3 regions of the Ruegeria jejuensis genome follow, and region 3 is predicted to be linked to each of the others. Evidence: riboswitches for the same ligand, from Rfam matches in the RefSeq annotation. Region 3 holds a riboswitch; each other region holds the start of a gene.

The links. A riboswitch is a leader RNA that binds a small molecule or an ion and turns the genes downstream of it on or off. The one in region 3 is predicted to bind cobalamin.
Region 1: another riboswitch for cobalamin. It lies ahead of AB1E34_RS01850 (hypothetical protein); the one in region 3 lies ahead of AB1E34_RS15675 (energy-coupling factor ABC transporter permease).
Region 2: another riboswitch for cobalamin. It lies ahead of AB1E34_RS19295 (ABC transporter substrate-binding protein); the one in region 3 lies ahead of AB1E34_RS15675 (energy-coupling factor ABC transporter permease).

Annotation. Positions count from the first base shown of each region.
Region 1 covers NZ_JBGRUO010000001.1:309,535-316,695, forward strand. The annotation lists gene AB1E34_RS01835 (DNA polymerase III subunit gamma/tau) at 1-1,511, opposite strand, end outside; gene AB1E34_RS01840 (protein-tyrosine phosphatase family protein) at 1,676-2,194, shown strand; gene AB1E34_RS01845 (ankyrin repeat domain-containing protein) at 2,322-3,857, shown strand; gene AB1E34_RS01850 (hypothetical protein) at 3,862-4,179, opposite strand; cobalamin riboswitch at 4,350-4,555, opposite strand; gene AB1E34_RS01855 (response regulator transcription factor) at 4,699-5,400, opposite strand; gene AB1E34_RS01860 (PAS-domain containing protein) at 5,397-7,161, opposite strand, start outside.
Region 2 covers NZ_JBGRUO010000019.1:59,917-67,077, reverse strand. The annotation lists gene AB1E34_RS19315 (ABC transporter permease subunit) at 1-709, opposite strand, end outside; gene AB1E34_RS19310 (ABC transporter substrate-binding protein) at 706-2,163, opposite strand; gene AB1E34_RS19305 (ABC transporter ATP-binding protein) at 2,177-2,962, opposite strand; gene AB1E34_RS19300 (ATP-binding cassette domain-containing protein) at 2,959-3,756, opposite strand; cobalamin riboswitch at 4,089-4,288, shown strand; gene AB1E34_RS19295 (ABC transporter substrate-binding protein) at 4,431-5,447, shown strand; gene AB1E34_RS19290 (FecCD family ABC transporter permease) at 5,444-6,496, shown strand; gene AB1E34_RS19285 (ABC transporter ATP-binding protein) at 6,493-7,161, shown strand, end outside.
Region 3 covers NZ_JBGRUO010000013.1:92,506-99,666, forward strand. The annotation lists gene AB1E34_RS15660 (thiamine pyrophosphate-binding protein) at 1-157, opposite strand, end outside; gene AB1E34_RS15665 (DUF302 domain-containing protein) at 226-699, opposite strand; gene cobF (precorrin-6A synthase (deacetylating)) at 781-1,524, opposite strand; gene AB1E34_RS15675 (energy-coupling factor ABC transporter permease) at 1,584-2,261, opposite strand; cobalamin riboswitch at 2,310-2,498, opposite strand; gene cobA (uroporphyrinogen-III C-methyltransferase) at 2,535-3,254, opposite strand; gene AB1E34_RS15685 (cobyrinic acid a,c-diamide synthase CobB) at 3,251-4,582, opposite strand; gene cobM (precorrin-4 C(11)-methyltransferase) at 4,575-5,369, opposite strand; gene AB1E34_RS15695 (cobalamin biosynthesis protein) at 5,366-5,749, opposite strand; gene cbiE (precorrin-6y C5,15-methyltransferase (decarboxylating) subunit CbiE) at 5,731-6,930, opposite strand; gene AB1E34_RS15705 (cobalt-precorrin-6A reductase) at 6,929-7,161, shown strand, end outside.

The DNA of each region.
Region 1 (7,161 bases), on a different contig from region 3:
CCGGTCCAGCTTTGCAGCCGCGAACCCAACCGCTGCGCCAGATCGGTGGGAGCCTGATCGGTCGGCGTAAATTCGATGCGGCCGGGCTGGTAGGAGACCAGTCGCACGCCGGTTTCCACCTCGACCAGCAGTTTCACGTCGCGATGGGCGCGGATCAGTTCGACCACATGCTCGAATGTCGGATAGCGTGCCAGCGCCTGTTCCACATCCTGCGCCAACATCGCCGTCGGGGCATTGCCGACGCCACTCGCCGGCGCGGCAGAGACCGGGGCAGCGCGCGCCACCGGCGCGCTGGCAGGTTGCATCGCACGCCCTCCACCGGGACCGCCCGGCGTCGGTGGCGGGGGGGCGTCCTGCAGCTTGCGCACCAACTCCTCGGGCGTGGGTAGATCGGCTACATGGGTCAGCCGGATGATCGCCATTTCAGCAGCCATCATCGCGTTGGGGGCGGCGGTCACTTCCTCCAGCGCTTTCAACAGCATCTGCCACATCCGGGTCAGCACCCGCATCGGTAGGGCTTCGGCCATCTGGGCACCCCGACTGCGTTCGTCGGGCGACACGGTCGGGTCTTCGGCGGCATCGGGCGTGATCTTGACGACCGATACCCAATGCGTGATTTCGGCCAGATCGCGCAGCACCGCCAGCGGATCGGCCCCTTCGGCATATTGCGCGCTGAGCTCGGTCAAGGCACCCGCCGCATCGCCACGCAGGATCATGTCCATCAGGTCCAGCACCCGGCCCCGGTCGGCTAGGCCAAGCATGGCACGCACCTGTTCCGCCGTGGTTTCGCCCGCCCCGTGCGAGATCGCCTGATCCAGCAGCGAGGTCGCGTCCCGCGCCGACCCTTCCGCTGCCCGCGTGATCAGCGCCAGCGCGTCCTCGGCAATTTCGGCGCCTTCGGCCGTGGCGATCTTGCGTATCAGCGCAATCATCTCCTCCGGCTCGATCCGGCGCAGGTCAAACCGCTGGCATCGCGACAGAACCGTCACCGGGACCTTGCGGATCTCGGTGGTCGCGAAGATGAACTTCACATGCTCGGGCGGTTCCTCAAGCGTCTTGAGCAGCGCGTTGAAGGCGCTGGTCGAGAGCATGTGAACCTCGTCGATGATGTAGATCTTGTAGCGCGCCGAGGCCGCACGGTAGCGCACGGAATCGATGATCTCGCGAATGTCGTTCACGCCGGTGCGGCTGGCAGCGTCCATCTCCATCACATCGACATGGCGGCCTTCCATGATCGCGACGCAATGCTCGCACTGGCCGCAAGGCTCGGTGGTCGGGGCGCCATTGCCATCTGGTCCGATGCAGTTCATGCCCTTGGCGATGATCCTGGCAGTGGTGGTCTTGCCGGTCCCGCGAATGCCGGTCATCACAAAGGCCTGCGCGATCCGGTCCGCCTCGAACGCGTTTTTCAGCGTGCGCACCATCGCATCCTGCCCGACCAGGTCGGCAAAGGTTTCCGGGCGGTATTTGCGGGCGAGAACCTGATAGGCGGGGCTGGGCGTGTCGGTCATGTCTGCTCTGGCGGATTCGTTCCTGACGCCGGAGCCTAGTGTGCCGCCCCCCCCGCGTCCACCTCGCGCGTGGTTTTAAAACCCTTGGGAAAGTTGGGGGCCGCCTTTACAAAGGGCACATTGGAATAGTGGTTTTGAAACGCGGCCGGGAGGGGGACCGCCTTATGTCGCATATGATTATTCACGCGCTGCAGGTTGGCGGTGGGACGCTGGCGTTGTCGCCTTTGCCCGGTCGGTCGGGGGATTATGAAAGCGATCTGGCACAGATTGCAGAGTGGAAACCGGGCCTCGTGATCTCGATGACCACCGAATTGGAGATGTTCGAGACCGGCGCATTGCAATTTGGTGCCGATATTCAAAGCCGCGCCAGCCGGTGGGCGCATCTGCCGGTGAGGGATTTCACCGCGCCGCCCTTTGCCATTCAACAGGCATGGCCCGATGTAAGCGCCGATGCCCGCCACGCGCTGAGCGGCGGCGGACGGGTTCTGGTGCATTGCCGAGGCGGCTGCGGTCGGTCCGGCATGGTGGCCTTGCGACTGATGATCGAATGCGGCGAGGCGCCCGAGGCCGCTCTGACCCGTCTGCGCGCCCTGCGTCCCTGTGCCGTGGAAACCGACGAACAGATGCAATGGGCTATGGCCGCACGTCCCCGAACTTGTCCTGCTCCGCGTCGCGCCATATGATACCGGTGCCGACTGGGCGGCAACCGGGTCCGCGGAAAGCTGTATCAGCCCCCTTCACCGACCAACGCGATATGCGGTTTTTTCTCTCCCCGATCAGCGGACCACCGGGGCTGTTTGAGGAAAACCCATGACCCATTCTCTTGACCACCGCCGCCGTCAGGCAAAGACGCTCAGAAAAGCCTTTGCAGCAGGGGATGCGCGCGCAATAGAGCGCGCTAATGCTGTTCTGGGACAGACGCCAACACTCCCCCATAGCGTGGCCTTGCACGTGATCGCCCGCGAGGCAGGGTATGAAAGCTGGCCCAAGATGAAGTTCAGCATCGAGACCGCAGACATGCAGCGAGAGGCGCGTGCTGAACAGCTCAAACTGGCGCTGTTTCAGGGGGCCGACTGGCGTGTGGCGCAATTGCTGACGCAAACGCCTGATCTGGCGGATGACGCCTTCGGCCTGCTTTGCGCGCTCTATCGGATTGATGCGGTCAGAGACTGGTTGAACCGAGATTCGAGCATCGTCCACCAAACCGTGCAAGGCCCCCGCAGACCGATCCTGCATCTGGCCTTTTCCAGACACATCCAATCCCACCCTGAGTTGGAACGCGACATGATCGCCGTGGCAAACGCGCTGCTTGCGGCGGGCGCGGACGTGAATGACGGCTACCCCTCGGAACCAGGCAGTCCACATCTGCTTTCGGCTCTATACGGGGCGATTGGCCATGCCGATAACATGGTCCTTGCCCAGTGGTTGCTGGATCACGGGGCCAATCCAAATGACGGGGAATCGCTCTATCACGCCACCGAACTGGGTCACCACAAAGGCCTGCAAATACTGCTGGCCGCCGGTGCCGACCCACGCGGAACCAACGCGTTGCTGCGCGCGCTGGACTTCAACGACCATGAGGCGGTGCGCCTGCTGCTGGACCATGGCGGGCAGGTCGAAGAGTTCAACGACGCGCCGGTTGGCGGAGAGGAACCCTGGGTCATGCCTGCCCTGCATCAGGCCGCGCGACGGATGTGTGACGGCCCGATGATAGAACTGCTGATGGCCGGTGGTGCCGATCCAAATAGGCTCTATAAAGGCTATTCTGCTTATGGGTTCGCGCGAGTTTATGGGAATGTACCGCTCGCCCGTGCGATTGAGGCTGCGGGCAACGTTCAGCGCCTCACCCCAGAAGAAGAATTGCTCGCGCAGGCGGCAGAGGGGCGGTTGCAGCCCGGCGCGCATCTGGACCCGACGAAGCTGCCTGAAGAATACCGCACCCTGATCCGCACCATTCTGCATCTGCCCGGTAAGCTGGAGCATGTGAAACGCCTTGTTGCGCTTGGGCTGAACCCTGAGGCACCGGATCGTGAAGGGCTCACCGCCTTGCAGGTCGCCGGATGGGAAGGGTTACCGGAGATGATGCACTATCTTTTGACGCTGTCCCCTGATCTGACCCATGTGAACGGTTATGGCGGCGGGCTAATCTCGACCATCCTGCACGGGGCTGAAAATAACCCGGAGCGCAAGCACCGGGACCACGCCGCCTGCGTGACGGCAGCGCTGGAAGCGGGCGCGCCACTGGGACGCAACCAGATCGAAGCCAGCAGCGATCCCGCACTGACTCAGATCATGGAAGACTGGGCCGCGTTACATCCCGATCAGGTCACAGTCACAGTGCCATAGCGGTTCACGCGGCGGCATGCGCCGGGTGCGCCTGCTCAATCTGGGGCAGGCGTACTTCGACCATGGCGCAGGGCGGCGTGATGCCCGGAGCGGGAAAACCTTGCCCCTCCGGGTCCATCATCGCATCCGCATAGAGGGCCATGACGTCCAGATCGGTGGTTTCCGCAACGCCCGCATACATCCGAATGCGCGCATGATTGGCCCGGTAGACAGCGCTGCAATCGTGCCCGCAATGGACAAGCTGCGCGTTGCCCTCGATCTCGAAATCCGCCGCCGTCACAGAACGGGTCGATGACATGGCGGTGGCCAGCCTGTCGACCATGCGCGCCAGTGCCGGACAGGGCTTTCCCGTTCTTAGACACTGCGTCGCCGCAAAAGTTTGGTTGTTCTTCGTCCAGATCACATCGCGCCCTCCGCGCTAGCGGAAAGGGGAGGTGGACGTCCGTGACCTTGTGCAGTCATCAGACCCGCACCGGACACCCCGCCCGCGTTCGAGTTTCAGTTCCGATGGCAGGTCTCCTGACTTGCGGGTCATCGCTTTGCCGTCCTTCCCGGCCGTTTGGCCAGTGGTCTTTCGGCATCGCTCTCCGCTTACAGTTGCGGGGGCAGTCGCGGATTTGGCCCATGCGAGGCCGCACCGCGTTCCCTTTTCATCCCAACCACAGATGTGGTGTGAGAACCATCACACAACCGCTAGCCCTTGCTACCTGAGTCTGTCAAGCGACTCTCGCAGCCACACAAGCTTCATGCGGCCATAGCCGCGCGCGACATTTTAAGCCGAACCTTTGCGTCGGCACGAACGCAGCCCTCAATAACGACTTTGTTGCCCGATTTGACCCTATTAGAGCCACTCGACATCGCCTAAAAAGATATATCCCGCGCCATAGATCGTCTTGATCAGCCGGGGATTCTTTGGGTCTTCACACAGCTTGGTGCGCAGCCGGGATATGCGCACATCCATAGCGCGGTCAAAGCTCTCACCCGCCGCACCGCCCAACGTCTCCTGCATCTGAGCGCGGCTGATCAGCCGTTTGGGGCTTTCCAGAAACAGCCGCAACACCTCGCCCTCGGCATGGGAAAACGGCGTTTCGCAGCCATCGCTGTCCTCCAGCAGATAACGGTCAAAATGCGCGGTCCAGCCGTTGAAATGCGCCGTCTCGCCTGCGGGCGCGGGCGTCTTCGGGCCACGCAGACGCGCGCGCACCCGTGCCACAACCTCGGCCGGATCGAAGGGTTTGGTGATGTAGTCATCCGCGCCCAGTTCCAACCCGGTAACCCGGTCCTGCACCTGTGCCCGGCCCGAGATGATGATGACCGCCGCACCCTGTTCCAGTGCCAGCCGATGGACCAATGCCAATCCATCAGTGTCGGGCAGCGACAGATCGACCAAGCACAGATCCGGCGTCACCCGTTTCAGCGAGGCTTCGAATTCGCGGGCGCGGGCAAAGCACTGGGTGCGAAACCCCGCCTCTTCCAGCGCCTCAGTCAGGATCTGGCGGATCGCGGGTTCATCATCGAGGATGGTCACCAATGCGTCGGTCACGTCCGGGCCTCTTTGTGGATCAGTGCCGACAATTGATCGGTTCCGAACGGTTTGCGCAAGACCGGCGCGCGCGCGATCGCGTCGCGGTAAAGCGGGTCGGAGGCAGGCAGCGAGGTCATCAGAATGCAGGGCAGATCGGTGGGTAGCCGCGTCATCAGATCCAACCCCGTCGCATCACCTTCAAGCCGGATATCGGACAGAACCACCGAAATGTCGCCGATATCAGCCGCCAGCGCGCAGGCCTCATCCGCCGAGGTCGCCTCAATCACCGAATGGCCCAGTTCGACCAGCATGTCACGGAACCCTGCGCGCAGGTCTTCGTTATCCTCGACCAGCAGGGCCAATCCGCCTTTCTTATCGGGGGCAAGGCGATAAGGCAGGCGTACCACAACGCTGGCGCCCGCCGGCGTGTTCGACAGTTGCAGATCGCCACCTGCAAGTTTGACTGTGTCATAAACCATCGGCAGGCCAAGTCCGGACCCCTCGCCGCCCTTGGTGGTAAAAAACGGGTTCAATGCCCTATTTAGAGCCTTTTCAGAGAAGCCGGGCCCGGTATCCGTGACCGCCAGTTCCAGCCAGGTTTGCCCGATGCAATGGGCACTGACAGTGATCTGGCCCGTGGCCCCGCAGGCATCGCGGGCGTTCAGAACGAGGTTGAGCAGCGCATCCTGCACCATGCCGGGATCGAGCATCAGGTGTAGGCCTCTGGTGTGATCCAGCACCGACAGCCCCACGCCGCGCGGCAGCGACGGCGTTGCCAGCAATTTGAGGTCCTGCAGGATGCCTCCCATATCCACCGCCTCGGGCCGTAACGTGCGGGTTCCGGTCATGTCGGCAAGCCTGTTCAGCAGCCGCCCACCCCGGCGAGCGGCGGTCTGGGTGGCCGCCACAAGCTCGGCGGCCTCAGGCGGCAGGCTCATCTTTTCCAGCTTGCCCTGCATCCCGAGGATGATGGTGAGCAGGTTCGAGAAATCATGCGCCAACCCGCTGGTCATCTGCGCGGCCAGCGCGCGCCGCCGTGACTGCTGCAGCGCGACGCGGGCCTGGGTTTCTTCGGTGATATCCATCGACAGAATAAAGACGCCACCGCTCTGATCAGAGGTAAAAGCGACCCTAATGCGGCGGGAATCGTGGTCTTCGGTAAACTCGAACACTGTATTCTCACCACCATAGGCGGCGGTCAGATAGGGCTCGATCCGCGCGTAGGCGGTGCGGCCAAGAGCGTCAGAGATATGCAGACCGAGGATGTCCGACGGACGCCCCGGCATCACCGCGCTCAGTCGCCGGTTCGAATAGGTGTAGTGGCCGTCTGCATCCACATGAGCGATATGTGCGGGCATCATCTCGGTCGTCAGGCGGGTGCGCGCCTCGATCTCGGTCAATTGCCGCTTGGTTTCTTCCAGCGCCTTGTTACTGGCGGCCAATTGCCTGTTGGTCGCGGACAGCTCTTCGGCATGAGCTATCAATTGATCCGAGAGTTCCTCGGACCGCGATTGCAGCAGTTCCTCCACCCGCTTGGTTCGGGTGATGTCAGTATAGACCGCCACCCAGCCGCCCTGCGGCAGCGGCGATCCCTCGATCGAGATCACCTGCCCGTTTGGCCGCTCGCGTTCCAGATAATGCGGCTCGAAGGCAAGCGCCTGATCGACGCGATCCTTGACCAGATCTTCAATGTCATGGGTTGTGCCATATTCGCCCTTCGCGGCAATGAACCGGATCGTGTCGGCAAAGCTCGCACCCGACGTAACCAGATCATCAGGC
Region 2 (7,161 bases), on a different contig from region 3:
CAGGCAGGCTGCGACGCATAACAGCCCGCGCGATTTTACCGCGCGAAAACCCCGCCATGGCCCATGTCGCGATCCAACGCTCCTGGAATGTCGCGGAAATCGCATTTGAAATAAGCCGTCCCAGATACCCGCCCGCCGGCAGGCCCAGAGCAAAGGCCGGCAACACGACATGCACCACATCACCCCAACCATAGGGGGGAAACCAGCCAAGCCAGACCGAGAACATAACCAGCAGCAAAGCCGACAGCAGGAACTCGGGCAGTGCGGTCAGCGTCGCTGCGACGATGCCGGATGTCCGGGTATCACGCCCGTGCAAACCGCGCCGCATCGTGGGCCAGCAGACCAAAAAGGCAATCGCGCTGGCAACCGTAAAGGCCGCCGCCATCAGGATCAATGACACACCGAAGGCATTGAGCATGTCCGACAGAACGGGGGCGCCGGAAATCCACGAGGTCCCCAGATCGCCATGCAAGAGCCCCGCAGCCCAGGCCTTGAGGTGCTCAACCGGCCCGAGCGCCAGTCCAAGCCGCTCACGAATGGCCGCCAGCGCTTCGGGCGTCGGGTTCTGCTCGCCCATCCGCGCCCGCAGAATGCTGAGCGCGGGATCTTTGTTCGAGATCCAGGGCAGCAAGGCCACCAGAACCATCACACCAACCAATGTCACCCCGCGCGAAAGCGCGGGGGTCAGACGATCCAGCGTTTGGATCATTTGGTCAGCGTGGTGTGTTCCGTGATCAGCCTGCGCTCGCGCGGGTCGCGTTGCGCTCCGGACACGTTAGCGGCCTCACCTTGAATGATGCGCCCATGCAGCATCGGAACGGCTGCACCACTTGCCAGAATGGCGGCCTCAGCGGCGATGATGGCCTCGCGGCGCTCCACACCGGGCTCGATTGCGGCTGCGGCCTCAAGGGCGGCGTCGACTGCCGGGTCGCAAAGCTGCGAGATGTTGAACGAGCCTTCGCACCCGAAATCACTGACCATGTAGGACACCGGATCACCGCTATCGAGCACGGTGGCACGTGACAGAATAATGAGGTCGAAATTACCAGCCAGCATGTCGGCCTCGATATTGGCGTATTCGCGGACATCCTGAGTGACGTCGAAACCCGCCTCGCCCAGCATTTGGGCGACCAGTACGGCGACTTCGGGCAATTCGGCCCGGTCAGTATAGGTGCCAAGCGTGATCTTGGTGCCTTCAGGGGCCTTGGCTTGGACGTGATCGATCGGCGTTCGCAAGGGGTTCGCCCAGGGTAGCGCCGGGCCGAACAGACCGCGCGCGACGTCGGCCCGCCCTTCATAAACGGTCCGGACGATAGCGTCGCGGTCAATCGCATCACGTACCGCGCTGCGCAGGGCGGGATCGGTCAGCGGGCCCTTCTTGGAGTTCACGTAGAGCGTATTGGTGCGCGGCATCGGGACTTCGTGAATCAGAGCCGGGTCGATCAGCGCAGCCTGGCTGACCGGAACGGTTTCGACCACCTGCGCGGTACCGGTGCGCAACGCGGCCCCTCGCGCGGTGCCATCGCCTACATAGTCGGCATCGATGCCCGCTAGCTTGGCACGCTCACCCCAATAGTCGTCGAACCGATCCAGATGCGCGCTCGTCACGCCGTTGATTTCCGTCAGAACAAACGGGCCGGTCCCTGCTCCGGTCGGTGTCACGACACCTTTTTCGCCATAGGCTTTTTCAGCCAGAATCGCGAGCTGCGGGCTGGAGAGACGATTGGGTACCAAAGGATCGACGGCCTCGGTGCGAACGATCACGGCATTGCCATCGACCTCAACCGCCATCTCGACCCCATCAAGAATGCGCGGCTTGGGCGCGGCCTGCGTTGCCGCCAACAACGCGGCTGCGACCTGCTCCGGGGTCAGATCGGTGCCATCGTGAAACTTGACGCCGGACCTGATCACAAACCGCCACGTATGATCGTCAATTCGGCTCCATTCGGTTGCCAGCAAGGGCTGCGGTTCACCGTCGGCGTTCAGGCGGATCAGTGTTTCCGCAGTGGACCAGCGGGACAACTTGAAGGCGTCGTCGGATAACGGGCTCAACCCCGAGCGCGGCGGTTGCAGCATTGCGACACCGATGCGCGGGTCTTCGGCATGCGCAGCGCCTGCGAGGCTCAGGCCGACGAGCGCGGCGCTTAGAAGGGTAGATTTCATTGGGGGTCCTTTCTTATGCCGCGGCGATCATCGGCGGTGCGGCGTTTAACAATTCTTGCGTATGCGGGTGGTGCGGGTCGCGCAGCAGGTCGCGGGTGGGTCGATCTTCGACTATGCGGCCCTCTTGCATGACCAGTATCCGCTGGCACAGTTCAGCCAAAATGGAGATGTCATGTGACACCATAAGGAAGCCTGTGCCTTGATCTGTGGAAAGGTCTTTCAGCACGCGCGCCACCTGGGCGCGGATGGTCATATCCAGCCCACTGACCGGCTCGTCCGCCAGCAGGAATACAGGGCGCATCGCAATGGCACGGGCAATCGCTACGCGTTGCGCCTGCCCGCCAGACAACTCGCCCGGTCGGCGCGAAAGGAAACGGTGATCCAGGCCAATGCTGGCGAGCGCCTGTTTTGCGAGTTGTTCGGGGTTCCGGTCGATATGCAGGCGCAGCAACGGTTCGGTCACGAGTTGTAAGACCGTCATGCGCGGCTCCAGCGATCCCGCCGGATCCTGCGGAATATACTGCACCATGCGCCGATACCAGCGCAGCGACGCGACTGAACCTGGCAGGACGGCGCGCCCGTCACAAAAGATCTGCCCGGCCTGCGGGGCTTCAAGCGCAAGAAGGCATCGCAGCAGGCTGGACTTTCCAGAGCCGGACACGCCAACCAGACCGACTCGGTCGCCTGCGTCGAGATCGAAGGAGACTTCGTGCAGCGCGGGCGCCGGCGGTGTCTTACGCCAAAACCCGCGCGGCGCCGGATACGCAAGCGACAGGTTACCTATCGACAGGAAGGTCATCCGTACAACCTCTCGCAGGCGATGCCGCAGTTTCTGGCTGAGGCGATCAACTCACGCGTATGCGCGTGCTGAGGATCGGTCACGAGCCGTTGCATCGGTGCGTCCTCGACGATGCGCCCTGCCTCGATGACAAGGGCGCGGTCACATAGATGCGCGGCTGCGTGAAGGTCATGGGTAATCAGCAACAGGCCCGGCCCGCCGGGGGCTTGGGTGACGTCGCGCAAAAGCCTCAGGATCTGAGCCTGCGTCACCACATCCAGCGCCGAGGTGGGTTCGTCCCCGATGATTGTCTGAGCCTTGCAGGCGACGGCCATCGCAATACAAACCCGCTGTCGCTGACCGCCCGACAATTCGGGAGAACACCGCCGCGCGATCTGCTCAGGCTCGGGCATGCCGACCCGCGCCAGAAGGTCGATGCTTGCTCGGCGCGCGTCCGCGGCACCCAAACCTGATTTTCGCAGCGGTTGTTCAAGCTGATAACCGATGGTTGTCAACGGGTTGAGCGCCGCCTGCGTATCCTGCATCACCATCGCCGGCCGTGCTGATGCGGGCCGCGAGAGGGCCGGCGTGCGGGTGACATCAACACCGCCAACGTCGATCCGCCCGGTGATCTCGGCCTGCGGCGGAAGCAGGCCCAGAGCGGCCCGTGCCGTCATGGACTTGCCGGATCCGGATTGGCCCAGCAGGGCAACCCGCTGACCCGGTTCAAGCACAAGATCGATACCGTTCAGGATCGATTGCCCATTCAGAGAAACCGTTAATCGGTCAATGGACAGGCAAGGGGAAAGCGCCACGATTTCACACAGAATCTGGTTCAGATTTACCTGTGATAGTATAACGTATCAGCAAGCTCAAGTGGCAGAATCGCTGGTAATTGACCCTCTGATGCGATCTTGGGTTTGATGTATCTTGTGCTTATTGGCGCTGCCCGGGCCGTAAGACCTAAGCCGACAAGAAGCGGTTTAGGCCTTGCCAAGTTGCATAGCTGACGATCCGCCGATACTTGTCGCTCAACAAGGGCCCAAAAGCTTCGTTGCGGCGTGCCAAAAGGGGCAGCGTTGCGCTAGCAGAATTGACGACTGACCATCTTTGGATGATTTCGAATCTTGACGATACAGCCCTGAGATGTCATGCGCGGTTTGTCGGTGTCCATTCGGACCTAACAGGGAATTCGCCATATGGGTCAGACCCATATGAACCGAAACTGCCCCCGCAACTGTAGGCGGTGAGCCAGCTCTGAACATACCACTGGGCCAAACGGTCTGGGAAGGTCAGGGCCAGCTAAGATCCGTCAGTCAGGAGACCTGCCGACGTAAACCTGAACCACCGGGCGGGGTTGCTCGGGAAAGGATCGTGATGCGACTGACACCTTTGTGCCGTGCATGGATTAGTGCACTTGCCTGCCCGGTTGCTGGCCTTTTTCTTTCTGTTTTCAAACCCCGGCATCGGATTTACCGGAGCCAAGACAATGACATCCAAATTCATCACCCTGACCGCGCTGGCCGCTGTGCTGAGCGCACCGGCCTTTGCGGATAAGACCAGCTATCCGCTGACCATTGAGAATTGCGGCCACACGCTGACCTTCGACAAGGCACCCGACAGCACCGTGACCATCGGGCAGTCCACGACCGAAATCCTGTATCTGCTGGGCCAGCAGGACAAACTCTCGGGCACCTCGGTCTGGTTCAACCCGGTCCTGCCCGAGTTCAAAGAGATCAACGACAAGATCGAACGTCTGGCCGATAATGATCCCAGCTTTGAAAGCGTCGTTGGCAAGAAACCCCAACTGGTCACAGTCATGTATGAATGGCATGTGGGAGCCGAAGGGATCGTCGCCACGCGCGAGATGTTTCACGATGTGAACGTGCCCACCTATGTGATGCCCACCGATTGCGCGGCCAAGGATAACTCGGTTGGGGTCGATGGCACACGGTCGGAACTGTTCTCGACCCAGCAATTGTACACCAGCATCGAACAGCTTGCCGAAATCTATGATGCTCAGGATGCGGGTGCCGCGCTGGTAGACGATCTGAAAACCCGCGAGGAACAGGCCATCGCCAAGGCCGCAGGCCTGAACCTGCCAGAGGGGTCCTCGGCGCTGTTCTGGTTCTCGTCGGCGGATATGGAGTCAGACCCTTATGTCGCCGGTCAGCAGGGCGTTCCTGCTTACATGATGGACAAGCTGGGTGTCGATAATGTGGTTACCTCGGGCGAGGAATGGCCGCTTGTGGGCTGGGAAACCATCGCCAAGGCTGATCCGACCTTCATTGTGATTGCCGAAATGGACCGCCGCCGTTTCCCGGCGGACGACGTCGAGAAAAAGCGCGCATTCCTTATGAGCGACCCGGTCGCCAAGGAAATGACCGCCGTCAAGGAAGGCCGGATCATCACCATCGACGCCCATGCCATGAGCCCGACCGTCCGCGCCATCTATGCATTGGAGCAGATCGCGGATGAACTGCCTGCTTTTGGTCTGACCCAATGACGGCAATTGATCGGCCACTTGCGCGCCGGTCGCTGTGGCACTGGGGGCTGGTCGTGCCCCCGGTGCTTCTGGCCGCGCTGTTGTTCGGGGCCGCTTTGGGGGAAACCAGTATTCCACCCGGCGTGGTACTGAAGGTGCTGGCCAACAAACTGTTTGATGCGGGCTATCCCGTCGACAAGATCGACGAGGGCATCATCTGGAATTACCGCATGTCGCGCGCGGTTGTGGCCGCCTGCTGCGGCGCGGGGCTGGCCCTGTCCGGCGTGATCTTGCAGGCGCTGCTGCGCAATGCGCTGGCCGATCCCTATCTTCTGGGCATCTCGGCGGGGGCCTCAACCGGAGCCGTCGCCGTCACCGTGCTGGGGCTGGGCGGCGGGCTGATCTCGCTGTCTGCAGGCGCGTTCATGGGTTCCCTGCTGGCCTTCGCTTTTGTCGCGCTGCTCGCCCATGCTGCGGGCGGCGGTGTCGGCCTGCGCGCGGCGGGGGTCATCGTTTTGGCCGGGATCGCCGGGTCGCAAATGTTCAACGCATTGACCGCCTTTCTGATCACCAAATCCGCCAATGCGGAACAGGCCCGCGCCATCATGTTCTGGTTGCTGGGCAATATGTCCGGTGTGCGCTGGCCTGACGTTGCCAGCGCGCTGCCCGCTGCAATGTTTGGCATCGTGGCCTGCCTGTGGAACACCCGCGCTCTGGATGCGTTCACCTTTGGTGCAGACAGCGCCGCCTCGCTGGGTATCGCTGTGAAGCGCGTGCAACTGACCCTGATCGGTATCGCCGCGCTGGTAACCGCCGCCATGGTTTCAGTTGTCGGGGCCATCGGCTTTGTCGGCCTTGTGATCCCGCACGCCATGCGCTTTGTGGTCGGCCACCGGCATGGCCGGTTGGTGCCCGCCTCGGCGCTCGCCGGAGCCGTCTTCCTTATCTTCGCGGATGTCATCTCACGCATGATCATCCCCGGACAGGTTTTGCCTATCGGGGTCGTCACCGCCCTGGTCGGCGCGCCCGTGTTTGCCCTGATCCTGATCGGCGGGAGAACGTCGCCATGATCCTGTCGTGCCAAAACCTCGGCTGGGAGACGCGCGGGAAACCCATCGTCAGCGATATTTCCTTGACCGTGAACGAAGGCGAAAAGCTGGGGCTGATCGGGCCAAACGGGTCGGGCAAATCCACTTTGCTGCGTATGCTTGCGGGCATCCGCACGCCCTCCAGAGGTTCCGTGCATCTGGGTGGCCAGAGCATGGCCGGGATGCGCCAGCGCGAGATCGCGCAAAGATTGGCGCTGGTTGAGCAACATGCCGACACTGCCGACCGCATCACCGTACGCGATGCGGTCGAATTGGGCCGCACCCCCTGGCTGTCGGCGTTGCGGGGCTGGGGCGCTCAGGATGATGCGATTGTTGCGCAGGCGCTGGCCGATGTGGACCTGTCGGGCTTTGGGCACCGACACTGGCACACGCTGTCCGGCGGCGAACGGCAGCGGGTTCATATCGCCCGCGCGCTGGCGCAGCAGCCGCAAATCCTGCTGCTGGACGAGCCGACCAACCATCTGGATATCCGACACCAACTGGCGATCCTGCACATGGTTGCGCGCCTGCCCGTAACCGCCGTGATTGCGCTGCATGATCTGAACCAGGCGATGCTCTGCGACCGGATTTGCATTCTTGAGAATGGCCGCCTCAAGGCCAGCGGAACCCCGAAAGAAATTCTGTCA
Region 3 (7,161 bases):
TCTCGTGCTTGGCCAGATGGAAGGTGATCCCGGCCTTTTCCAGCGCATCGACCAGCGTCAGCACTTCGCCCCCCGGCATCCCAAACGCGTGGCGGCATCCCGCCTCGTAAAGCCTGCGGGCCAGAAGGTCAGCGGCGCGAATGGTCTGGTTCTGCATCGAGGGGTCTCCGAACAAACTTTGAGCGGAGATTGCGCGTTGCGCGCCCGGAGGCAAGTGGAATCACGTCACTGTGACGTCGCAGCAGACTTGGCGATGGTGTCAAAGCGGCCATCCAGCTCTTGTCCGATGGCCTGCAATTCGCTGCCACCCTCTGCATAGGGAGCAAAGACAAAGGACGGTGTTTTGTAGGACAGCGTGGCCGTCCCGTCCGCATTTTCGGTCACATAGAGCCGGATCGGCGCTTCGATCATCGCCGCGGTCGAGGTGTTCAGGACGCGCACCGCAAAATCGTTATTGAAGACCCCAATGACGCGATTTCCGGGTATGGTGATGCCGCGCGACGCTGCCGCCTTGGTTGGCCCGGCCTGGGTCACGACGATCAGCCCGTTCTCTTTCACCGCAGCTTTTACATCATCGACAAGCTGGTCGTAGGATTTGCCGGTCGGCAGCACCGCCCATCCCTCGCGCGCAGCCATATCTTTTGCATGAGCTATGGTGGCTGCCCCCAGCGCGACAACAAGACAAGCGATTCTGAGCATGGCATTCTCCCGATCTGTCTCGCCTTGATGCCATGTTACGGGGGCGGGCGGAATCACAATTCCGTGGATCGGACCTCCGGCTCAGCCCGTGCGCTTGCGCAGCAGATAGATATCCATGATCCAGCTATGCTCGGCGCGGGCTGCGGCGCGGGTGTCGATGATCTGCCGGGACACCTCATGCAGCGGGCCATGGATCAGAATCTGTTCCTGCATCCCGACAAACGCGCCCCACCAGATGTCATAGCGGTCGGGATCGAGTGATTGAAACGAGCATTCACCGTCCAGCATGACGGCGACAGAGGTGACCGGATCGGGCCAACCCTCGTCGCGGATGCGGCGTCCGGTTGTGACGATATAGGGCGCGCCCAACTCGTTGATCGGGATTGCGTGGGCGGCGGTCAGCGCCTGAATGGCGGTGATGCCGGGAATGACCCGGATTGCCGGTTTCGGGTCCAGCCGATCCGCGATGCGCAGCGAACTGTCATAGAGCGAGGGATCCCCCCAGATCAGCAGAGCGACGCGCTTTGCGTCCTTGTGGCGCGCGATGGCCTCCTGCCAGCGCCGCGCGATGGCGTCATGCCATTCCTCGACCCCTTGCAGATAACCGTCATCCGCCCGACGTTTGGGGATGTCGAAATGGGCCAGCGGCGGCGGTGTGGCGCTTAGATCATTGATGATCTGCTCGCGCAGCCCAGCCAGATCCTCTTTGCCGCTTCCTTTGCGCGGGATCAGGATCAGATCCGCGTCACAGATCGCGCGCGCGCCCTCGCGGGTCACGTGATCCGGGTTGCCAGTGCCGATGCCGATCAGGAAAAGCTCTTGCATAACAGACAATGGCTCCGGCCTGTGTCGAGCCGGAGCCATCCTTTGCAGATTAGATTGGATCAGGCCGCGTGATAGAGGCGCGGGGTCACCAGGCCGGAACCCTTCATACCCTTCAGCGACTTGGCACCGGCCAGAACCGCAAGGTCAAAGACCGGCTCGATCAGCACGACCAGCATATAGGCCAGACCAAAGCTGCCAACGGCGGCCATGTTCTCGGCGCCGAATCCCTGACCGTAGAAGGCCCAGAAGGCGACCCAGGCGATCACGCCGCCCTGATAGGCTGCCGAGAGCTTCAGAACATCCGTGTAGCCCAGATCGACATAGGCGACGTTCTTCGGCAGCGCGCGCTTGGCCAGCGCATGGATACCAAAGAGCGGCACCAGCAATGTGGTAATGTTCACGAAATACATCGGCACGTCGCTAGGCGCGAAGAGCAGGCCCTGAATGGCCAGGCCAGCGGCCAGACCAACCGCAGCGGGCGCGACGCCCAGAATCAGCAGCAATGTGGTGCCCAGAATGAAGTGGACCTCAGAGATACCGACCGGGAAATGCGGCAGCACCTCGAAGAAGATAAAGACGCTCAGCGTGGCGGCGATGGAGCGCGCAATGAACGAGGTCGCGGCGCGTTCTTTCAGATCGTCTGCGATCAGTTTCAGAGAATACCCAGCGGCAGCGGCTGCTGTACCGTAGGCGAAAATCATTTTTGCGCCATGCACGACGCCCGGTTCGATATGCATTTACTGTCTCCTTCCCGCCATCCCCGGCGGATACGCGTGCCGGTTGTCCGGCTGTTTCCAATCACGGCAGGTTTCCTGACTCACGGATCGTCACAAGCGAGGGCCTTCCCGGCGATATGCCAGTGGCGATTGCCACGCTTGCTTCCCGATTACAGTTGCGGGGGCAGTCGGGGATTTGCACCCCATTCCCTTTTCCCCGGGCCTTGCGGCCCGAGCACCGTAACCGCACTCTTGTCTTGCCAGCCCCAATTGCGTCAACCCCAAAAGCGGCATTCATTCGTCGGCGAGCGGCCCATAAAGGATTAACGCTGGCGCGGTGCCGATTTCAGCGGCGAGTTTTTCCGATAACGCCCCCATCGTCGTCCGATGCAGCGCCTGATCCGGGGTCGAGACGGATTCAGCCAGCAATGCAGGCGTGTCCAGTGGCAGGCCGTTCGCGTGCAGCGCTTCGACCAGTAGCGGAAAGGTACGCTTGCCCATGAAAATCACCGTGGTGGCCATCGGGTCGGCCAGTGCGGATAGATTCAGATCTTCGGGCAGCTTGCCGCTCACATCATGGCCGGTGACGAATTGGACCCGCCGGGCGGTCAAACGCCGGGTCAACGGGATGCCCGCCGCTGCCGCTGCCGCGCAGGCGGATGGAATGCCGGGGATGATTTCGTATCCGATCCCGGCCTCGCGCAGGGCCACCAGCTCTTCCTCCAAGCGTCCGAACATGCCGCCATCGCCGGATTTCAGTCGCACGACGCGGGCGCCGGTCTGCGCATACTCCACCAGCAGGCGGCTCACATGGTCCTGTTTGGGCGAGGGGCGACCGGCCCGCTTGCCCACCCCCACCAGATCGGCCTCCTCGCGCGCATGGCTCAGGATCGGGCCGCTGCTTAGGTCGTCGAACAGAACCGCGTCGGCCTGTTGCAGCCGGTCCACCGCCTTGAGGGTCAGCAGCTCGGGGTCACCGGGGCCGGAACCGACAAAAGACACAAACCCGCTCATGAGCGCGCCTCGGCGATCAGGTGAAAGAATGTGCCCGTCACATTGCCGCGCAGCGACCCGGTTTGCGGGCCTTCCACACCTTCGGCATCGACCACGCGGGCCAGCGGCGCATCGGGCTGTTCGACAATCGAGGAATAGTGGAACTCATGCCCGCGTAAGACGGCTCCGGCTTCAAAACCGGGCATTGGCGCGGTCAGAGTGGCCTTGCGGTAGCCAAGATTGAACTTGCGCTTCTCATAAGAGGTCACCAGCCCGAGCAACCCCGCCATCTCGTGTCGGTTGCCCTCCTTGTCGATCAGCGCCTCACCCAATGCCATGTAGCCCCCGCACTCGCCGTGTACCGGTTTGGTTTCGGCATGTCTGCGCAGGCCGGTCAGATAGATCTGCGCCCCCGCAAGCCTGCCCGCATGCAGTTCCGGGTAGCCGCCGGGCAACCAGACCAGATCGGCATCTGTTGCCGGGGCCTCGTCACCCAACGGCGAGAATGGCAGAATCTCCGCCCCTGCCGCACGCCATCCTTCCAGCAGATGCGGGTAGGTGAAGGAAAACGCAGCATCGCGGGCCAAGGCGATCCGTTGCGCCGGAGGACGCGGCAGCGCGGCTGACGATGGCCCCTTGGGGCTTGAGGAAGACGCGGCCCCCTTGATCGCCTCCAGATCGACATGTTCGCGCAAAAACGCCGCATAGCCCGCGATGGCGCTTTCCAGGTCGGGATGCTCCACTGCCTGGATCAGACCCAGATGCCGTTCGGGCAGCGTCAGGTCGCCCCGGCGCGGCAGCACGCCCAGAACCGGCAGGCCCGCGCGCTCCATGCCCAGCCGCGTCAGACGTTCGTGGCGCGGGCTGGCGCAGCGGTTCAGGATCACACCGGCAAAGGGCAGGTCCGGGTTATACATCCGAAATCCCAGCGCCGTGGCCGCCGCCGATTGCGCCTGACCGCCCACATCCAGCACCAGCACAACCGGCCAGCCCATACGCAACGCGGTCTCGGCGCTGGTGCCGTGGCCGGTCTCTCCGGGCTTTGCCACCCCGTCGAACAACCCCATGGAGCCTTCGGCCACCACTATGTCGGCCCCCGCCACCTGCGCCGCGATGCCGCCCAGCAGCGTCTCGTCCATTGCCCATGTATCGAGGTTTAAAGACGCGCGTTTCGCCGCCGCCAGATGAAAGGCCGGGTCGATATAATCCGGCCCGCTCTTGAACGGCTGCACTGCCAGACCGTCTTCGGCCAGCGCCCTGAGCAGTCCCAGCATCACCGTGGTCTTGCCGGTCCCCGATGAGGGCGCCGAGATCAGCAGGCCGGGAGGGTTTGTCATCGCCTCAGTCATCCCCGTGGCTCCAGCTGGACCACGGGCTTTCGGCGCTTTGCGGTCGGTAGCGGCGGTCATAGGTCTTGGAGTAAAGGCAGCTTTCGTCAAAGCCTTCGCCTGCCAAAGCCGGGCCGACCAGAATGAGCGCGGTGCGTGAGATACTGTCGTCCAGCGCCGCCTTGAGGGTACCCAGCGTGGCGCGGATGATCCGCTCATCGGGCCAGCTAGCGCGGTAGACCACCGCCACCGGGCAATCCGCGCCATAAGCGGGGGTCAGATCCGCTATCACCGTGTCGAGATTGCCGATCGACAGGTGAATGGCCAGCGTCGCCCCGGTGCGGGCGAAGTTTTCCAGCGTCTCGCCCTCGGGCATGGACGAGGCGCGCCCCGGCGTGCGGGTCAGCACCACCGATTGCGCCAGGCCGGGCAGCGTCAGCTCGGTTCCCAAAGCAGCGGCGGCGGCAGCAAAGGATGGTACACCGGGAGTGACGCTGACGGGAATGCCCATCTCTTTCAGCCGCCTGATCTGTTCACCCATGGCAGACCAGACCGACAAGTCCCCGGAATGCAATCGCGCCACATCCTTGCCCTCGGCATGGGCGGTGGCGATCTCGCCCATGATCTGATCCAGATCCATCGGCGCGGTGTTGATGATCTTTGCGCCCTCGGGGCAATGGCCCAGAATCTCTTCCGGCACCAGTGAACCGGCATAAAGGCAGACCGGGCAGGCGGCGATGATATCGCGCCCGCGCAGGGTCAGCAGGTCTGCGGCGCCCGGTCCGGCGCCGATGAAATGAACGGTCATGTCTGTCCTCCGATGGCGACCGCGCAGGTGGCGAGGCGGTCGGTCGAGATATATCTGGGGGCGATCAGGCGCGCATCCGGCCCGGCAGCGGCAAGTGCTGCGGCCTCGGCCACGCTGCCGGTGCCGCGTTCGGTCGCGCTGCGTTGGGACTGGGTGAGTGTTCTGGCCGCGCTCAAGACGGCGGCCTCAACGCGCAGAACGGGTACATGCAATTCCGCGGCCAAAGTTCTCAGGGCAGGGTGCGCCGCCTTGTCGTCGGCCGTGGCCAGCGCGGTGACAAAGTGATCTCGCGCTGCGCGTCGATAGACATCATGCAGGCTTTCCGCTGTCGCGACAGAGGCAAATCCGAACCCGGCCACGATCATAGTGTCACACTCCATTGCACCACCGGATAGGCTGCTTTCCAGCCCCGGCGCGGCCCGAGGGGACCTGCCTGCGCCAATTCGATCCGCAGCAGGTCGCCGCCCAGCTTTTCGTGCCAAAGGGCCAGCAGCGCCTCGCTTTCCAGCGTCACCGCATTGGCGACCAGCCGTGTGCCGCTTGGCAGATAGGCTTTGAGCCATTCCAGCAAGGCCTTGCTCAGCCCACCGCCGATAAAGACGATATCGGGCATGGGTAATCCGGCCAGCGCCCCTGGCGCTTCGCCCTGCACCACATTCAACCGGTCGACCCCCAGAGCGTCAGCGTTGCGGCGGATGCGCTCTGCTCTCTCCGCGCGGGGCTCGATCGTGGTTGCGGTCAGGCTGTCATGGCTCAGCAGCCATTCGATCCCGATCGACCCACTGCCGCCGCCGATATCCCACAGATGTTCCCCCGGTTTCGGAGCCAGCGCCGACAGGGTAAGTGCCCGGATCGGGCGTTTGGTGATCTGCCCGTCGCTTTCAAAGACCTCATCCGGCAGCCCGCTCGCTTTGGGGAGAGTGCCGCCATCACCGCGTATCTCAAGGCCAACGCAAACCGGGTGCTGGACGTCGTCAAAAGACAGGGCTTCAGCCGTTGTCGAGCGATGGCGTTCTCGCGGCCCACCAAGCGCCTCCAGCACATGGAGGTGACTGTCGCCGAACCCCATCTCGCTTAGCCAATCTGCAAGGGTCTGAACCGCTGCGCCATCCCGCATCAGGACCAGCATCCGCACACCCGGCGACAGGTGCGGGCGCAAGCGGGTGAGCGGGGCGGCATGCAGACCCAGCGTCAGCACCTGTTCCAGCGGCCAGGCGAGGCGGGCGGCTGCCAGCGAGAGGCTCGATTGTCCGGGCAGGGCGGTCCATTCGCTCGGCTCGAAGTGCCGCGCGATCACGCTTCCCGCGCCGAACCAGAACGGATCGCCCGAGGCCAGCACCACAACGCGCTTGCCCCGCAGATTTTCGAGCAGTGGCAAACCGTCCGAAAACGGCACCGGCCATTCCACCCGTTCCGCCGCGCTTTCGGGGACCAGGGACAGGTGGCGGGGCGGGCCCATCACCACCTCGGCGCTGTCGAGAATTTGGCGGCTTGCGGGGGGCAGGCCATCCGGTCCATCTTCGCCCAAACCGATGACGGTCAGCCACGGATGCTCAGCCATGCCGCACCCCGCGAACCCCAACATTCTGATCCTGGGCGGCACAACCGAGGCCAATGCGCTGGCCCGCGCGCTTGTCGCGCGGGGCTTGAACGCGACCTATTCTTATGCGGGTCGAGTGGAGACGCCGCGCCCGCAGCCCCTGCCAACCCGGATCGGCGGCTTTGGAGGTGTCGAGGGCCTGAGCGCTTATATCCGCGACAAGGCCGTGACCCATGTGATCGACGCCACCCA